3 regions of the Enterobacter sp. UNJFSC 003 genome follow, and region 1 is predicted to be linked to each of the others. Evidence: predicted binding sites of a transcription regulator. Region 1 holds the regulator's gene; each other region holds the start of a gene.
What was found. The regulator LexA, encoded in region 1, represses DNA repair genes until DNA is damaged. The targets are predictions, from matches to a motif close to TNCTGTATGTACATACAGNA.

Region 1 (6,003 bases):
CAGCGTGCCGCGGTTGATGGACGGGTTCGCGCTCAGCAGCCAGAAGGTAATGGCATATCGCTGCAGCGTTTCACGCGCACCGGCCGCCAGCAGCTGCAGAGTTCGGGAGCGTGACGGATTGATAAGCAGTTCGTGGTCATTAACCGTAATCAACCCCTGACGACGCATCTCTTCCGTCATTTTATCCAGCTCAACCGCCAGCTCGTCTTTGCTCCAGCGCAGGAACAGCTCGGCTTTCAGCATCGGATAGAGCGTTTCAACGTGGCGCAACAGCTCCTGACGTGAGATATGGCGATGCTGAGTTACGATCGCCGCCATCAGTGACGGCAGCATCAGCATATGCGTGATGTTGTTACGGTAGTACGTCATCAGCACGGCCTGCTCGCGCGGCAGAATGATGATGTCGCCAATCGTATCTTTCTCGACTTCAAACTTGTTCATCTGCAGCGCATGCTCGATAAGCTCGTTCGCGGTGCTCGCAGGAACCGTTGAATCCACCGAGTACGGCACGTTACGCATGATGTCCAGATAACAATCCAACTGCTCTGTCAGCTGTTCACGGGTGAGTGAGCGCTGACGGGAGGCCAGAAGTGCCGTACAGCACAGGTTCATGGCGTTAGCCGCGCCTGCGTTGTTGATGCGCACCATCAGCTCAGCCGCGATGCTGTTCACCGTCGGCGTGAGCCAGGCCGGACGAATAGCTTCGATGGGATCGATAGACTCACGCCACTCAGGAACCCGGTTGTTCAGGTACGTCATCAATGGCATTGGCTCGCCAAAGTTCACGTAGCCTTGACCGAGGTTACGCAGCTTGCTCAGCCCACGCAGCATCTGCGGCAGGCTCTCTTTCTCTTTGGTCGCCCCACGCAGCTCTTTAGCGTAAGTACCCACTTCCATCACATGCTCATAGCCAATGTAGATTGGCACCAGTGTGATAGGACGAGTCCCGCCGCGCAGCATGGCCTGAATGGTCATCGACAGCGTGCCGGTCTTCGGATCGAGCAGACGCCCGGTACGGGAACGGCCTCCCTCGACGAAGTACTCAACGGAATAACCGCGGCTGAACAGCTCGCCCAGGTATTCACGGAACACAGTCGAGTACAGCTTGTTGCCCTTGAAGGTACGACGAATAAAGAACGCACCCAGGCGACGGAAAATCGGGCCAGCTGGCCAGAAGTTCAGGTTAATACCGGCAGCAATATGCGGTGGGACCAGCCCCTGGTGATAGAGCACATAGGAGAGCAGCAGGTAGTCCATGTGGCTGCGGTGGCAAGGCACGTAGACAATTTCGTGGCCGTCATGCGCCAGCTGACGAACGCGCTCGGCGTTATGGACGTTAATCCCCTGATAAAGGCGGTTCCAGGTGAAGCTCAGAATACGGTCAGACAGACGAATCATTTCGTAAGAGAAATTCGCGGCGATCTCTTCCATCAGCGCGATGGCGTTCTGCTGGGCTTTCTCGTGTGAAATCTTCTTACTGCGCGCTTCGTCTTCAACAGCGCGGGCGATCGCTTTTGAGGCCAGCAGTTTGTTAAAGAGGTCCTGGCGAGCGGGGAGACGTGGTCCAACAGCGGCCAGACGTTGACGCGCGAAGTGCATACGCGCCACGCGCGCCAGTTTTTGCGCGATGATCTTGTCGGTACCGTGCTCGTCTGCCATGCGGCGCAGCGAAACAGAAGGGGAGAAACGCACAAAACTGTCGCGCCCCAGCCAGGAGATTGCGAAAAATTTCTGGATGCCGTTCAGCATGCGCAGCGGCGGATTCTCTTCCCCTTTTTCACGACCCGGACGGCGACCAAACATCACCGAAACCGGCACCATTTGCACATCCAGATCCGGATTGCTGCGGTGCAGGTCGAGATAGTCGTGGAAGAGCTTAATCGACTCTTCTTTTGGCGTGTAATAGGTAAACACGCGCGGCCCGCCGTGAATAAACACGTAGCGTGGCAGCAATGTCCCGTCGATTTCCAACGGTTCAAGCGGGTCTGGTAAATCATGCGCCAAACATTGGGCGCGAAGCGTCAGCAAGTCTGCCTTCGAGTTATAAGGCAAAACGTACATAATAGGACGCGACGTATCGAGCCCTAATTCCAGCGCGGGTTCTGCTGGGATAGACTTACTTTTTACCAGGACGCTTAATGGTAAATTAAGTAATTTGTAGTAAATTCGTGGCCAGCCGGACATAAACGATGTAAAGCCTCTGGTTAATAATGCAATTGCTGCGCAAGGATAACAGAAAGCGCGCAAAATTTCTGTTGTTACCCGTCATACTTCAGACCGCTGCGTAATGCTTCGCGACTATAGTTACTGACGCTATTTTCTATAAAAGGTTCTTTTAATGGCCAATAATACCACTGGGTTAACCCGAATCATCAAAGCTGCTGGTTATTCATGGAAAGGTTTCCGTGCCGCGTGGGTCAATGAAGCTGCTTTCCGACAAGAAGGCGTCGCCGCTATCGTCGCGGTTATCATCGCCTGTTTCCTTGATGTTGATGCGATTACGCGCGTACTTCTTATCGGCTCTGTACTTCTGGTGATGATAGTGGAAATTCTCAATAGCGCTATTGAGGCCGTCGTGGACCGAATTGGGTCTGACTTCCATGAACTCTCGGGTCGGGCAAAAGACATGGGCTCCGCAGCCGTGTTGTTGGCGATTATCACGGCAGTTATTACCTGGGTCACGTTGCTTTGGTCACATTTCCGATAAGCCTCGAGGAATAATTAAGTCCCTGGTTTTTTGTGCAGTTTTTGATTCCAAAATCGCCTTTGACTGTATATACTCACAGCATAACTGTATATACACCCAGGGGGCGGAATGAAAGCGTTAACGACCAGGCAGCAAGAGGTGTTTGATCTCATCCGGGATCACATCAGCCAGACGGGGATGCCACCCACGCGGGCGGAAATCGCGCAGCGTCTGGGCTTCCGTTCACCCAATGCTGCTGAAGAACACCTCAAAGCGCTGGCGCGAAAAGGCGTGATTGAGATTGTATCCGGTGCGTCACGTGGTATTCGTTTGCTGGTTGAAGAAGAGACGGGCATTCCTCTGATTGGCCGTGTCGCTGCTGGTGAACCTTTACTGGCGCAACAGCACATTGAAGGTCACTATCAGGTCGATCCAGGCATGTTCAAACCGAGCGCTGATTTCTTACTGCGCGTCAGCGGTATGTCTATGAAAGACATCGGCATTCTTGATGGTGATTTGCTTGCGGTTCACAAAACGCAGGATGTGCGTAACGGCCAGGTTGTGGTGGCGCGCATAGATGATGAAGTCACCGTTAAGCGTTTGAAAAAACAAGGCAACACTGTCCAGCTTCTGCCGGAAAACAACGAGTTCACCCCCATTGTTGTGGACTTGCGCGAGCAGAACTTCTCTATCGAAGGTCTGGCGGTGGGCGTCATCCGCAACGGCGAATGGCTGTAATCTCTTCCTGACAGGCTGCGGAACCTCCGCGGCCTGCTTCATTTTCCGCGCCCGGTATCTTTCATGTCACTGCTGACGACTTCCGATAAGGCATTGTGGCGTCTCGCACTGCCGATGATTTTTTCCAATATCACCGTACCGCTATTGGGGTTGGTGGACACGGCGGTAATTGGTCATCTGGATTCCCCCGTTTATCTGGGCGGCGTCGCGATTGGTGCAACGGCAACCAGCTTCCTCTTTATGCTCCTGCTCTTTTTACGGATGAGCACCACGGGGCTTACGGCACAGGCCTATGGTGCGAAAGATCCTCTTCGACTGGTGCGCGCGCTGGTTCAGCCGCTAATCCTGGCGCTCGGCGCAGGGGCTTTAATCGTTCTGTTCCGCACTCCCTTGATTGATTTGGCACTCCATATTGTGGGTGGCAGCGAGGCCGTGCTCGAGCAGGCAAGGCGCTTCCTGGAAATTCGCTGGCTTAGCGCACCCGCATCGCTGGCGAACCTGGTTTTGCTGGGCTGGCTATTGGGCGTGCAGTATGCTCGCGCGCCCGTCATTCTGCTGGTCGTGGGAAATCTCCTCAACATTGTGCTCGATCTCTGGCTGGTGATGGGGCTGCACATGAACGTGCGGGGCGCGGCGCTGGCAACGGTAATTGCGGAATACGGCACGTTTATCATCGGGTTATGGATGGTCTGGCGGGTATTGGCCATGCGCGGTATCTCTCTTGCGCTGCTGAAATCCGCGTGGCGCGGGAATATCCGCAAACTGTTGGCGCTTAACCGCGACATCATGCTGCGCTCGCTTTTACTGCAGCTTTGCTTTGGGGCGCTGACGGTATTTGGCGCACGTCTTGGGCCAGAGATTGTGGCGGTGAATGCGGTACTGATGACGCTGCTGACCTTTACCGCCTACGCGCTGGATGGCTTTGCCTATGCCGTCGAGGCCCATTCCGGGCAGGCGTATGGCGCGCGCGAAAGCGGCCAGCTCCGTGAGGTATGGCGCGCTGCCTGCCGTCAGTCGGGGCTAGTGGCATTGGCGTTTGCGTTGATTTACGCCTTGTTTGGCGGGCAGATCGTTGGATTGCTTACGTCTCTTTCCGAGATTCGTGAACTGGCGAGCCATTATCTTATCTGGCAGGTGATTTTACCCGTCGTGGGTGTGTGGTGTTATCTGCTGGATGGCATGTTCATTGGCGCGACGCGCGGGGCGGAGATGCGCAACAGTATGGCGGTTGCCGCCGCCGGTTTCGCGTTGACGCTGCTGACGCTTCCGTATCTCGGCAATCACGGTTTATGGCTGGCGCTGGCGGTATTCCTCTCCTTGCGCGGCCTGTCGCTGGCATTTATCTGGCACCGTCACTGGCGCAACAATACCTGGTTTCCCTCCGGTCACGATATATCGTGACGGTTAAAGATTCCGAATATGAAAACAATCGCCGCATCCTTATCTACAATTATTATCACGTCCAGCAGAAATGAACGTGACGGACGTTACAACACGACGCTTAACATGAGGACACGATGATGAATAAAGACGAAATCGGCGGCAACTGGAAGCAATTCAAAGGTAAAGCGAAAGAACAGTGGGGTAAGCTGACGGATGACGATATGACGGTCATTGAAGGTAAACGCGATCAGCTCGTCGGGAAAATTCAGGAACGCTACGGTTACGAGAAAGATAAAGCGGAAACCGAAGTGAAAGACTGGGAAACCCGTAACGATTACCGTTGGTAATCATGTAATACCCCCGAGGGCGGCCATGAGCCGCCTTTTCTTTTGCCTGATATTATTGAGTGTTAGCGAGGCTTTTTCTTTACGACGATAGAGTGGTCGTGTTGACACGCGTCCTGATGGCTACAGGACTCCACCTCTACGCACGCTGAACATAGCCCGTGCGCTTCAATCACATTATGACGCAGGGCAAAGCCCATTTTGGCTGCCAGCGTATGCATAATATCTTCTACGCCTTCTGCACGCTCTTCTTTCACAACGCCGCAGCGATCGCAAATAAACATGGCCGAAGTGTGGGTCGGCTGATCGAACAGATGGCACAACACGTAGCTGTTTGTCGATTCAACCTTGTGTAAAAAACCCTGTTCCAGCAAGAAGTCCAATGCGCGGTACACCGTAGGTGGCTTTGCCTGTGGCTCGGTTTCTCGCAGCAGGTCAAGCAGATCGTAGGCACTTATGGCACCCTGCTGCAGGCTCATCAGACGCAAGACTTCAAGGCGCTGCGGAGTCAGGCGCACATTGCGTTGTGCGCACAGCTTTTCTGCCTGCGCCAACAGCTCTTTTGTGGACTTATCCATTTAGCACCTCGGATGTTATAGGGTGGAAAACCCTCACTTTATCATGTTCTGCTAAAAACACCGAGATCCGCCAGCCTGTGCTATACCTGACGCATCTCCATCCGGGAAATTCACCATGAAAAGACCTGACTGCATTCGACACTGGCGTGACATAGAAGGCGCCGATGATTCAACCTATCCCGACAGCGATGAACTGTTTTCCATCGGTGCGCCGCTGGCGCGCAAGCTGGGCCTGGGACGCATTGGCATTCATCATGAGCGGTTGCCGCCGGGG
Region 2 (6,003 bases), on a different contig from region 1:
ACCATTCCAGCATGCGCTGCCAGCCGTCATTGGCTGATTCTGCGTGATAGCTCTGGCGATAATCCGCGTTAAACGCATGTCCGGCATCCGGATAAACCACGATCTCGGCTTTTGCGTTTGCAGCCCGTAGCGCATGGCGCATAGTCTCAACGGTGTCGAGCGGAATACCCGTATCCTGCCCGCCATATAGCCCCAACACCGGTGCGTTTAGATCGGTTGCGATATCAACGGGTTGCTTCGGTGAGTTCAGGGTCTTTTCACCCACCAGTTTGCCATACCAGGCGACGGCGGCTTTAAGCTGAGGATTGTGCGCGGCATAAAGCCAGCTAATGCGTCCACCCCAGCAGAAGCCAGTCACCATCAGACGGTGTGGATCGCCGCCGTTGCGCGCAGCCCAGCTGGCAACATGGTCCAGATCGGCCAATACTTGCGCGTCCGGTACTTTAGAGACCAGGTTGCTAAATAAGGTGGGAATATCGCTGTAATCGTTCGGATCGCCCTGACGGAAATAGAGCTCTGGCGCAACGGCCAGATATCCCTCCAGCGCCAGACGGCGACAGATATCACGGATATGTTCGTGAACGCCAAAAATCTCCTGAACCACGACAACAATTGGCAGCGGACCTTCTGCCAACTTTGGCCGTGCGTGGTAAGCAGGCATATTTTCCCCCTGAGAGGGAATGGAGGTCTCGCCCGCAATAATGGCGTCTTCCGGGGTTGAGACGAGGGTTGAAGCATGCGGAGCCGCAGCAGGTGCAAAACCGGTTTTTTCAGTCATGGCATTCTCCGTACCAATGAGTTTATTAGCGCAAAGATAAATATAGACACCAGGTTAACGATCCACAGTGCCTTATACGGTCTATCTTTTGTGCAACACACATCGATACAAGCTTGTTAATGTGATGTAAATCACTTTTTTATGGAAATTAACTGCAATCATTTTCATTCATGGTGAGATGTGTCACGAAATTATGCTTAGTGCTTCTGTAAAGTACCGTTTTACTTCTTCTGACTAACCGACCCACAGAGGAGTCACCTATGTCTAAGTCTGATGTTTTTCATCTCGGCCTCACTAAAAACGATTTACAAGGGGCTACGCTCGCTATCGTCCCTGGCGATCCTGAGCGTGTGGAAAAGATCGCCGCGCTGATGGATAAGCCGGTTAAGCTGGCAGCCCATCGTGAATTCACCACCTGGCGCGCAGAGCTGGATGGCAAAGCGGTGATCGTCTGTTCTACCGGTATCGGTGGCCCGTCTACCTCTATTGCTGTTGAAGAGCTGGCACAGCTGGGCATTCGTACTTTCCTGCGTATCGGTACAACCGGCGCTATTCAGCCGCATATCAACGTTGGTGATGTGCTGGTGACCACCGCCTCCGTGCGTCTGGACGGTGCTAGCCTGCACTTTGCACCAATGGAATTCCCTGCAGTGGCTGATTTCGAATGCACTACTGCGCTGGTTGAAGCCGCGAAATCCGTGGGTGCGACTACTCACGTGGGCGTAACCGCGTCTTCCGATACCTTCTACCCAGGCCAGGAGCGCTACGACACCTTCTCGGGTCGCGTAGTCAGCCGCTTCAAAGGCTCAATGGAAGAGTGGCAGTCGATGGGCGTAATGAACTATGAGATGGAATCTGCAACGCTGCTGACCATGTGCGCAAGCCAGGGTCTGCGTGCCGGTATGGTGGCGGGCGTTATCGTCAACCGCACCCAGCAGGAGATCCCGAACGCTGAAACCATGAAGCAGACTGAGAGTCATGCGGTGAAAATTGTGGTTGAAGCGGCTCGTCGCCTGATCTAATTCCCCCTCTGAATGAAAAGGCCGACCTGTTCGGCCTTTTCTTTTTTTGCGTAGCGCTTCGCAGGAAAACCCTTCCAAACTGGACGTTTGTACAGCACAATTCTATTTTGTGCGGGTAATACGTTGATGCAGGGGGCATTGTGGATATCTCAATCCTGATTTATGCGGTGATTGCGCTGGTGGGCGTCGGAATGGGTTGGCTGATCTCCAGCTACCAGCACGCTCAGCAAAAGGCCGATCAGTTGGCAGAGCGCGAAGAGATGGTCGCAGAGTTAAGCGCGTCAAAACAACAGATTGCTCAAGGCGCGCATTGGCGTGACGAATGCGAGCTGCTTAACAACGAGCTGCGCAACCTGCGCGATATCAATACCTCTCTGGAGGCCGATCTCCGCGAAGTCACTACCCGTCTTGAGTCGACTCAGCTCCACGCTGAAGACAAAATTCGTCAGATGATCAACAGCGAGCAGCGCCTAAGCGAACAGTTTGAAAACCTCGCAAACCGCATTTTTGAGCAGAGCAACCGTCGCGTCGACGAACAAAACCGCCAGAGCCTGAACAGCCTGCTGACGCCGCTGCGCGAACAGCTGGACGGTTTTCGACGCCAGGTGCAGGACAGTTTTGGTCAGGAGGCTCGCGAGCGTCATACCCTGGCGCATGAAATTCGCAACCTCCAGCAGCTGAATGCGCAGATGGCGCAGGAGGCGGTTAATCTGACGCGCGCCCTAAAAGGGGATAACAAAACGCAGGGCAACTGGGGTGAAGTGGTGCTCACCCGCGTGCTTGAAGCGTCTGGTTTACGCGAGGGTTACGAATACGAAACGCAGGTCAGTATCGAAAATGATGCCCGCTCGCGCATGCAGCCGGATGTGATTGTGCGGCTGCCGCAGGGTAAAGATGTGGTCATCGACGCCAAAATGACGCTCGTGGCCTACGAGCGTTACTTCAACGCGGATGATGATTACACGCGTGAATCTGCACTCCAGGAACATATCGCTTCCGTACGCAACCATATTCGTCTGCTGGGCAGAAAAGACTATCAGCAACTGCCGGGGCTCCGCTCGCTCGACTATGTATTGATGTTTATTCCCGTTGAGCCTGCGTTCCTGCTGGCGCTGGACAGACAGCCTGAACTGATCACCGAAGCGCTGAAAAATAACATTATGCTGGTGAGTCCAACCACGTTGCTGGTGGCTCTGCGGACGATTTCAAACCTGTGGCGCTATGAACACCAGAGCCGCAATGCTCAGCAGATCGCCGATCGCGCCAGCAAGCTGTACGATAAAATGCGTCTGTTCGTGGACGATATGTCCTCCGTTGGGCAAAGCCTGGATCGCGCGCAGGATAACTATCGTCAGGCAATGAAAAAACTTTCTTCTGGTCGCGGTAATCTGCTTGCGCAGGCTGAAGCCTTCCGCAGTTTGGGGGTGGAGGTCAAACGCGAGATTAATCCGGAATTGGTTGAACAGGCTACAGAGCAGGATGAAGAGTTCAGGCTGCGAGAGGGCGCAGTAGAGCAAAATACTCGCAGTGAAGACAATGATTTAGCGGCGGAATTATCACCAGAGTCGTCGCCAGCGCGTTTCTTTCGGGGTGGTTGAATCGTAGGGCAAATGCGCCCAATCTGTTACACTTGACCGACATTTTACTTTACTGATTAGCAGGCTCTGAGATGGCTGACGATTCACAAGACACAACGCACTTTGGCTTTCAGACTGTAGCCAAGGCGCAGAAAGCTGACATGGTGGCCCACGTATTTCATTCCGTGGCGGCGAAGTACGATGTGATGAATGACCTGATGTCGTTCGGCATTCATCGCTTGTGGAAACGCTTCACTATCGACTGCAGCGGCGTACGTCGCGGGCAAACGGTTCTGGATCTGGCGGGCGGTACAGGCGATCTAACGGCCAAGTTCTCACGTCTGGTAGGCGAAACAGGTCGCGTGGTTCTGGCCGATATCAACGACTCGATGCTGAAAATGGGACGCGAGAAACTGCGTAACATCGGCGTTGTCGGTAACGTGGAATATGTGCAGGCAAATGCCGAAGCGCTGCCGTTCCCGGACAACACCTTCGATTGCATCACCATTTCGTTTGGCCTGCGTAACGTAACCGATAAAGAAAAAGCACTGCGCTCCATGTACCGTGTGCTGAAACCGGGCGGGCGCCTGCTGGTTCTTGAATTCTCTAAACCGATTATTGAACCGCTGAGCAAAGCCTACGATGCGTATTCTTTCCATATCCTGCCGCGCATTGGTGAGTTGGTGGCGAATGACGCAGAAAGCTACCGTTACCTGGCAGAATCTATTCGTATGCACCCGGATCAAGACACGCTGAAAGCGATGATGCAGGACGCGGGCCTTGAGAACGTTGAGTATTTCAACTTGACGGCAGGTGTCGTTGCGCTGCACCGCGGTTATAAGTTCTGAGTGGAGGTCTCCCGTGCCCTTTAAACCCTTTGTCACTGCAGGCATCGAGAATGTACTGAATGCTTTTCTGTATCGCGCACCTGCGCTGAAAGCTGCACGTCAACGGCTTAACGGAAAAGTACTGCGTATTGTTTTAAAAGAGTTCTCGACGCCGCTTGTGCTGGTCTTCAGCGAACGCCAGCTCGACGTTCTGGGGGAGTGGGAAGGCGAGGCCGACTGCTCGGTCATCACGCATATGCGCGTGCTGCCAAAATTGCGCGATCGCCAGCAGCTGACGGCGCTAATCCGTAGCGGTGAGCTGGAAGTTGAAGGCGATATCCAGGTCGTACAGAACTTCGGTGCGCTCAGCGATCTGGCCGAATTTGACCCGGCAGAACTGCTTGCGCCATTTATTGGCGACATTGCCGCGGAAGGCATCGGTAAAACCCTTCATGGCGGAACGGCTTTTCTGCGCAAAAGTTTTCTGCGCCAGCAGCGCTATGCAGCAGAAGTGCTGACCGAAGAATGGCGCATGGCCCCCGGACCGCTGGAAATTGCATGGTTTGCGGAAGAGACTGCCGCAGCCGAGCGGGCGGTTGATGCCTTAACCAAACGGCTTGAAAAACTGGAGGGCAAATGACGCCTGGTGAAATTCGGCGCCTCTATTTTATCGTTCGCACCTTTTTAAGTTACGGGCTCGATGAGCTTATCCCTAAAATGCGAATCACGTTGCCGATCAGAATCTGGCGGCGGATGTTGTTCTGGATGCCAAATCGCCATAAAGATCAGGTCTTGGGTGAACGCCTGCGTCTTGCACTGCAGGAGCTTGGCCCTGTCTGGATTAAGTTTGGCCAGATGCTCTCTACCCGACGCGATCTCTTCCCGCCGCAAATTGCTGATGAGCTGGCGATGCTTCAGGACCGCGTTGCACCGTTTGACGGGGCCAGAGCGAAGAAACAGATCGAAGAGGCGATGGGAAATATTCCCGTTGAAACCTGGTTTGATGATTTTGATATTAAACCTCTGGCTTCCGCGTCTATCGCCCAGGTGCATACGGCGCGCTTAAAGGAAAACGGCAAAGAAGTGGTTATCAAGGTCATTCGCCCGGATATCCTGCCGATCATCAAAGCGGACATGAAGCTCATTTATCGTCTGGCTCGCTGGGTGCCGCGTCTGTTGCCTGATGGACGCCGTCTGCGCCCGATGGAAGTCGTTCGCGAATATGAAAAAACGCTAATTGATGAGCTAAACCTGCTGCGCGAATCGGCGAATGCCATCCAGCTTCGTCGTAACTTTGAAGACAGCCCCATGCTGTATGTCCCTGAAGTCTATTCTGATTATTGCAGTCAGGACATGATGGTCATGGAACGAATCTACGGCATACCGGTCTCGGATGTGGTTGCGCTGGAAAAGCAGGGAACCAACATGAAGCTGCTAGCCGAGCGTGGCGTGCAGGTCTTCTTTACGCAGGTGTTCCGTGACAGCTTTTTCCATGCGGACATGCACCCGGGCAATATCTTTGTCAGCTACGAGCACCCTGAAAATCCGAAGTACATCGGCATTGACTGCGGAATTGTTGGCTCGCTGAATAAAGAAGATAAGCGCTATCTTGCCGAGAACTTCATCGCCTTCTTCAATCGCGATTACCGTAAGGTGGCCGAACTGCACGTGGATTCCGGTTGGGTTCCACCGGATACCAACGTTGAAGAGTTTGAGTTTGCTATCCGTACGGTGTGTGAACCGATTTTTGAAAAACCGCTGGCAGAGATCTCCTTCGGTCACGTCTTACTGAACCTGTT
Region 3 (6,003 bases), on a different contig from region 1:
CCCAGGCCAGATACGCCTCCCAGTCACTGCGACGCAGCGGCAGGCCTTCGCGCAGGGCCGGTTCATCAATCTGAATGATGCCAATGCCCGCAGCTTCCAGGTCCGCTACTTCATCGCGCAGCGCCAGCGCAATCTGCTTCGCGATCGTTTCACGGGACACGTCTTCACGCGGGAATGACCAGCAGAGAATGGTCACCGGACCTGTCAGCATGCCTTTCACCGGCTTGTCGGTGAGAGACTGGGCATACTTCGCCCACTCGACGGTGATGGCTTGCGGACGACTGACGTCTCCAATAACTACCGGCGGCTTCACACAGCGTGACCCGTAGCTCTGCACCCAGCCGTTCTGGGTAAAGACGAATCCATCCAGGTGCTCACCGAAGTATTCCACCATATCGTTACGCTCGGCTTCCCCATGCACCAGCACGTCCAGACCCAGTCGCTCCTGCTCCACAATTGCCTGCTTGATATGTTCCGCTATGCCGGTACGGTAGTGATTCGCATCCAGCTTGCCCTTTTTGAAGTCCAGGCGCAGGCCACGAATCTCCGTTGTCTGTGGGAAGGAGCCGATAGTGGTGGTTGGCCATGCAGGCAGGTTAAAACGGGCACGCTGGGCTTCGGCACGGACGTCATAGGCGCTCTGGCGCTGGCTGTCCTGCTCGGTGATAGCCGCCAGACGCTGTTCTACTGCCGGATTGTGAACGCGCGTTGAGTGACGACGTGCCTGAATCGGCGCACTCCATTCGGTAATCGCCGCTGTGTCACCGCTGTTAAGTGCATCGCGCAGCAGCGCCAGCTCTTCACATTTCTGCAGAGCAAAGGCAAACCAGCTCTTCACCTCCGCATCCAGACGGGTTTCCACGCTCAGGTCGATTGGACTGTGCAGCAGGGAGCAGGACGATGCCACCCACAGTTCGCGTTTGCCAACGATGTCTTTGATTTGGGCGTATTTCTCAGTGAGATCGGCACGCCAGACGTTACGCCCGTTGACCAGGCCTGCGGAGAGCAACCAGTCTGACGGCAGGCGCTTGTGAAGCTCAGCGACATTATCATTGCCGTGAACCAGGTCAACGTGCAGACCCTGAACTGGCAGCCCGGCAATGGTCTTGAGATTCGGCGTAACGCCTTCGAAATACGTGGTAAGCAGCAACTTCACCTGGCCAGTCAGCGCGTCGTAAGCCGGTTTAAACGCGTTCAGCCATTCCTGGGGCAGCTCCAGCACCAGCGCAGGCTCGTCAATTTGCACCCATTGAATGCCGCGTTTGCCCAGCTCAATCAGCACCAGCTTATAGACCGGCAGAATATCCTTCAGCAGACTCAACCGATCGAACGGCTCGCCTTTTACTTTACCCAGCCACAGGTAGGTTACCGGCCCCAGCAGCACTGGTTTTACCTGATGACCCAGCGCCAGCGCTTCGTCTACTTCATCCAGCAGTTGTGTCCAGGTTAGCTTGAACTGCTGACCTTTTACGAACTCCGGCACCATATAGTGATAGTTGGTGTTGAACCATTTGGTCATTTCTGCCGCTGCCGCTGGCTCACCCGTTGGCGCACGGCCACGGCCAATGCGGAACAGGGTATCGATATCAACCGATCCATCTTTGTTCTGATGACGAGCCGGCACGTTACCAAGCAGCAGGCTGGTCGTCAGAACATGGTCGTACCAGGCGAAATCGCCCACCGGCAGCAGGTCAATGCCCGCCTGTTTTTGCTGATCCCAGTGACGGGCCCGCAGCTCGCGTCCCACCGCCAGCAGTTCTTCACGGGTAGCGTTACCCGCCCAGTAGCTTTCTTGCGCTTTTTTCAGCTCGCGACGTAGTCCAACGCGAGGGAAACCGAGTGTGTGATTGCGGATTGTCATGATAAGCCCCTTGTGAAATTCGTTATTTAGACGTCCAGATGTTTACACATCTATAATTGGCAGGTACTGTATATTCCTCAAGCGCAAAATGTTCATGGCGAAGTGAAGGACTTTCATGATCGAGATAAAACACCTGAAAACGCTACAAGCGTTGCGGAACTGCGGATCTCTCGCGGCAGCGGCGGCGACGCTGCACCAGACCCAATCCGCCCTTTCTCACCAGTTCAGCGAGCTGGAACAACGCCTCGGCTTTCGTCTTTTTGTACGTAAGAGCCAGCCATTGCGCTTTACGCCGCAGGGCGAAATTCTGCTGCAGCTGGCCAACCAGGTGCTGCCGCAGATTGCCAGCGCGCTGCAGTCCTGCAATGAGCCTCAGCAAACCAAATTACGTATCGCCATTGAGTGCCACAGCTGTATTCAGTGGCTGACCCCTGCGCTTGAGAACTTCCGCGAGAAGTGGCCGCAGGTTGAGATGGACTTTAAATCCGGCGTGACCTTCGACCCACAGCCCTCTCTCCAGCAGGGCGAACTGGATCTGGTCATGACGTCGGACATTTTGCCGCGCAGCGGCCTGCACTATTCGCCAATGTTTGATTTTGAAGTACGTTTGGTGCTGGCGCCGGATCACCCCCTGGCGGCCAAAACGCGCATTACTCCGGAAGACCTCGCCACTGAAACGCTGCTGATTTATCCGGTACAGCGCAGTCGCCTGGATATCTGGCGTCACTTTTTGCAGCCTGCGGGCATTAGCCCACAGCTGAAAAGCGTAGATAACACACTGCTGTTAATTCAGATGGTTGCAGCCAGAATGGGCATCGCGGCGCTGCCGCACTGGGTGGTGGAGAGCTTTGAACGCCAGGGCCTGGTGGTCACCAAAACCCTGGGTGATGGTCTGTGGAGCCGGCTGTACTCTGCCGTGCGCGATGGCGAACAGCGCCAGCCGGTGACGGAAGCTTTTATTCGCTCAGCGCGGAACCACGCTTGCGACCATCTTCCGTTTGTGCGGAGCGCGGAGCGACCCAACGGCGATGTACCCACAGCGAAGCCAGAATCACCGCTCCCCCAATAAGGAAACTTGGCCAGTGAGGTTGTTCCTGCCAGATGGCGAGGTTCACCAGCAGCCCCGCCGGCACATGAACGTTGTTCATAATCCCCAGTGTTCCGGCGTCTACCTGCGTAGCGCCATAGTTCCACATGAAGTAACCCAGCCCTGAGGCCACCACGCCCAACCAGACCAGAACGCCCCATTGTACCGGGGTGGTCGGCAGTTTTTGCGGGTTGCCGAGCATAAACCACGCCGCCACAGCAACAATCGCGGCGCCCACATAGAACCAGGCAAAGGCGTTGTGCTGCGGCATCGGGCGGGTTTCCATCAGGCGTTTGTATCCCACCATCCCGATGGCGAAGCTGATATTGGCAAGCTGGACGAACATCAGGCCAGTCCAGAAGTGATCGCTCACTTTGTCATAACGAATAATGGCTGCGCCAACCACCGCCAGCGCAGCGCTCAACAAATAACCCCAGCGCAAACGACGCCTGCTGAGCAGGTCGTAAATCAGGGTGATATAGAGCGGCGTCAGAACGGTAAACAGCAGGAATTCCGAAACGGACAGGTAAACGTAAGCCCGGAAGCTGAACAGATACATGATGCCGAGCTGCATCGCGCCCACCAGCATGTACAGCAGAACAGTTTTTAATGATTGCCCGCGCGTACGCAAGAATGGCAGGAACACCAGCGCCGCCAGCCCCACGCGCATCAGCACCGAGAAGTAGCTGTCGACCGAACCGGCAAGGTATTCGCCAATCAGGCTAAAGGAAAAGGCCCACAGGATGGTGGTGATAATGAGTAGCGCCACAATGCTTGTCTCTCAGAAAGAAGGACAGGCATTGTAGCGAACTCTTTAGTTGACAACTGAACAATAAACAACCAAATGACGATTATTCAAGGAACAGTTTGCGCAGGTATTTTGGCACCGCGTTGTCGCCGTTGGTACCGATCACTTCCAGCTCCGGGTGCAGATCCTTCAGGCGCTGGTGCGCGTTTTCCATGATGCAGCCTTTGCCCGCCATCGAAAGCATTTCGGCATCGTTCATACCGTCGCCAAAGGCAATGCAGTCTTTCAGCTCAAAGCCCATGCGCTTGGCTACAGCTTCCAGCGCGTGCCCTTTAGACACCCCGCCCGCCATCACTTCCAGACAGGTTAGCGTAGAGAAGCTCACGTTGACGCGATCGCCCCAGCGGGCGTTGATCGCTTGCTCCAGCGGCAGCAGCTCTTCGTGACTGTCGCAGGTGAAGAACACCTTGCTGATGCCTTCTGGCTCCAGTAAGCCCGGCTCATACAGTGAATAATTAAATACCGCTTCCTTGAAGAAACGCATTTCATCCGGGCGATGACGGTTCATAAACCACTCGTCGTCACGGTACACGTTGGTGATAATATTCGGGTTATTGTGCACGACACCGAACAGATCGCTGGCAATGTCGCGATCCAGGTTGTGGGTAAAGATCAGGTTGCCATCGGTGTCGTGTACGCGCGCACCGTTGGAGGTGATCATGTAGGCTTTGATCTCCAGGTTATCGCGGATCTGCCCCACGTCCACGTGGTGGCGGCCTGTGGCAAACACGAAGTTAACGCCACGTGCCGTCAGAAGTTTTAAGGTCTCTTTCGCATAAGGCGACAGGGTGTGGTCGGGGGAAAGCAGCGTGCCATCTAAGTCAGATGCAACAACCTGGTACATAGGGATTTCAACCTCTGGTATAAAAAATAATCAGTTATGCCTGTTGAAAAAATCAACGATGGCGTTGAGCGCGACCGAGCGCATAGCGTCCTTTTCAAAAAGGATCTCATGGTACGCGCCGTTTATGACCAGCGGTTTACCCCCTTCACAAGGGTGACCGGCAGCAGCGCGCAGTTCACAATAGCGGTCATGCATGCGGTTATCGACCACATGTTCTTCTTCCGCCTGAATCAGAAGTGTCGGCGTGTCATCATTACCGACGCCAGCCAGTACCTGCTCACCCGCCAGAATACCTTCCCGCACCCAGTGATAAGTCGGGCCGCCGACGCGTAAACGCGGTTCATCGGCATAGAAACGCAGGTTTCGGCGATAACGCTGCCGGCTGTGGGTTAACACGTTGATGGCAAACGGTAACGCACGCCAGCGTCCTGTGCCAATGGCATAGCCTTCACGAATGCGCTGATGGCCCTCAGCCCAGTCGAGAATATGACGCACCATCCAGTCAGGAAAACGAATGACGATGCCATACATCGGCGCGGTGAGCGCAATGGCATCGCACTGATGCTCATAACGCTGCAAGAACAGCGTAGAAATCGCCCCGCCCATTGAGTGCGCCAGAATATAGCGCTTGCGCCACGGGCCCGGCTGTACTTCCTGCTGCCAGAAGGCGGCAAAATCATCTACGTAATCACTGAACTGATCCACGTGCCCGCGATGGGTATCCGACAACATGCGTCCGGAAAGCCCCTGTCCACGATGGTCAATGATCAGAACATCAAAGCCCATATGGACCAGGTCGTAAGCCAGTTCAGCGTATTTAATGTAACTTTCAATACGCCCCGGGCAGACAACGATCACCCGATCGTTTTTCTCATTGCGAAAACGCACAAAACGTACCGGAATATCACCGACGCCCGTAAACTCATCTTCCTCACGCTGACGCCAGAATTCGGTCAGCGGTCCCATGGAGAAAGCAGCAAATGCGTTTTCTCGTGTTACCCAGTCCTTTTTCTGCTGAAACATCGGGTTTCCACCCCCGTAAGCCAAGGAATATCGTTTTTTCGTAGCGGGTCACAAAATGACTCAACAATAGCGTATTGTGGCATAAAAACAGACGATCCGGGAGTTTCAAATGACCTTCGAGTGGTGGTTCGCTTACCTGCTGACATCCATCATCCTCAGCCTTTCACCGGGTTCCGGCGCAATCAATACCATGACCACCTCCATCAACCACGGCTATCGCGGTGCGGCGGCGTCTATTGCCGGTCTACAAGCCGGGCTGGGCATTCACATTGTGCTGGTAGGGATTGGGCTAGGGACGTTGTTCTCACGCTCGGTGCTGGCGTTTGAAGTGCTGAAGTGGGCCGGGGCAGCGTATCTGATCTGGCTCGGCATCCAGCAGT

Region 2: rmuC (DNA recombination protein RmuC) is a predicted target of LexA. The motif match lies at 1,878-1,897, and genes of this name have one in related genera.
Region 3: metR (HTH-type transcriptional regulator MetR) is a predicted target of LexA. The motif match lies at 1,926-1,945, and genes of this name have one in related genera.

What each region holds. Positions count from the first base shown of each region.
Region 1 covers NZ_JBAKHK010000013.1:33,291-39,293, forward strand. The annotation lists gene plsB (glycerol-3-phosphate 1-O-acyltransferase PlsB) at 1-2,184, opposite strand, end outside; gene V5P19_RS20165 (diacylglycerol kinase) at 2,339-2,707, shown strand; gene lexA (transcriptional repressor LexA) at 2,816-3,424, shown strand; gene dinF (MATE family efflux transporter DinF) at 3,488-4,825, shown strand; partial or broken gene V5P19_RS20180 (hypothetical protein) at 4,822-4,896, shown strand; gene V5P19_RS20185 (CsbD family protein) at 4,945-5,154, shown strand; gene zur (zinc uptake transcriptional repressor Zur) at 5,217-5,729, opposite strand; gene V5P19_RS20195 (cupin domain-containing protein) at 5,845-6,003, shown strand, end outside.
Region 2 covers NZ_JBAKHK010000015.1:61,652-67,654, forward strand. The annotation lists gene V5P19_RS21335 (dienelactone hydrolase family protein) at 1-778, opposite strand, end outside; gene udp (uridine phosphorylase) at 1,039-1,800, shown strand; gene rmuC (DNA recombination protein RmuC) at 1,941-3,398, shown strand; gene ubiE (bifunctional demethylmenaquinone methyltransferase/2-methoxy-6-polyprenyl-1,4-benzoquinol methylase UbiE) at 3,470-4,225, shown strand; gene V5P19_RS21355 (SCP2 domain-containing protein) at 4,239-4,844, shown strand; gene ubiB (ubiquinone biosynthesis regulatory protein kinase UbiB) at 4,841-6,003, shown strand, end outside.
Region 3 covers NZ_JBAKHK010000015.1:55,172-61,174, reverse strand. The annotation lists gene metE (5-methyltetrahydropteroyltriglutamate--homocysteine S-methyltransferase) at 1-1,861, opposite strand, end outside; gene metR (HTH-type transcriptional regulator MetR) at 1,977-2,930, shown strand; gene V5P19_RS21320 (carboxylate/amino acid/amine transporter) at 2,818-3,717, opposite strand; gene yigL (sugar/pyridoxal phosphate phosphatase YigL) at 3,800-4,600, opposite strand; gene pldB (lysophospholipase L2) at 4,631-5,623, opposite strand; gene rhtB (homoserine/homoserine lactone efflux protein) at 5,733-6,003, shown strand, end outside.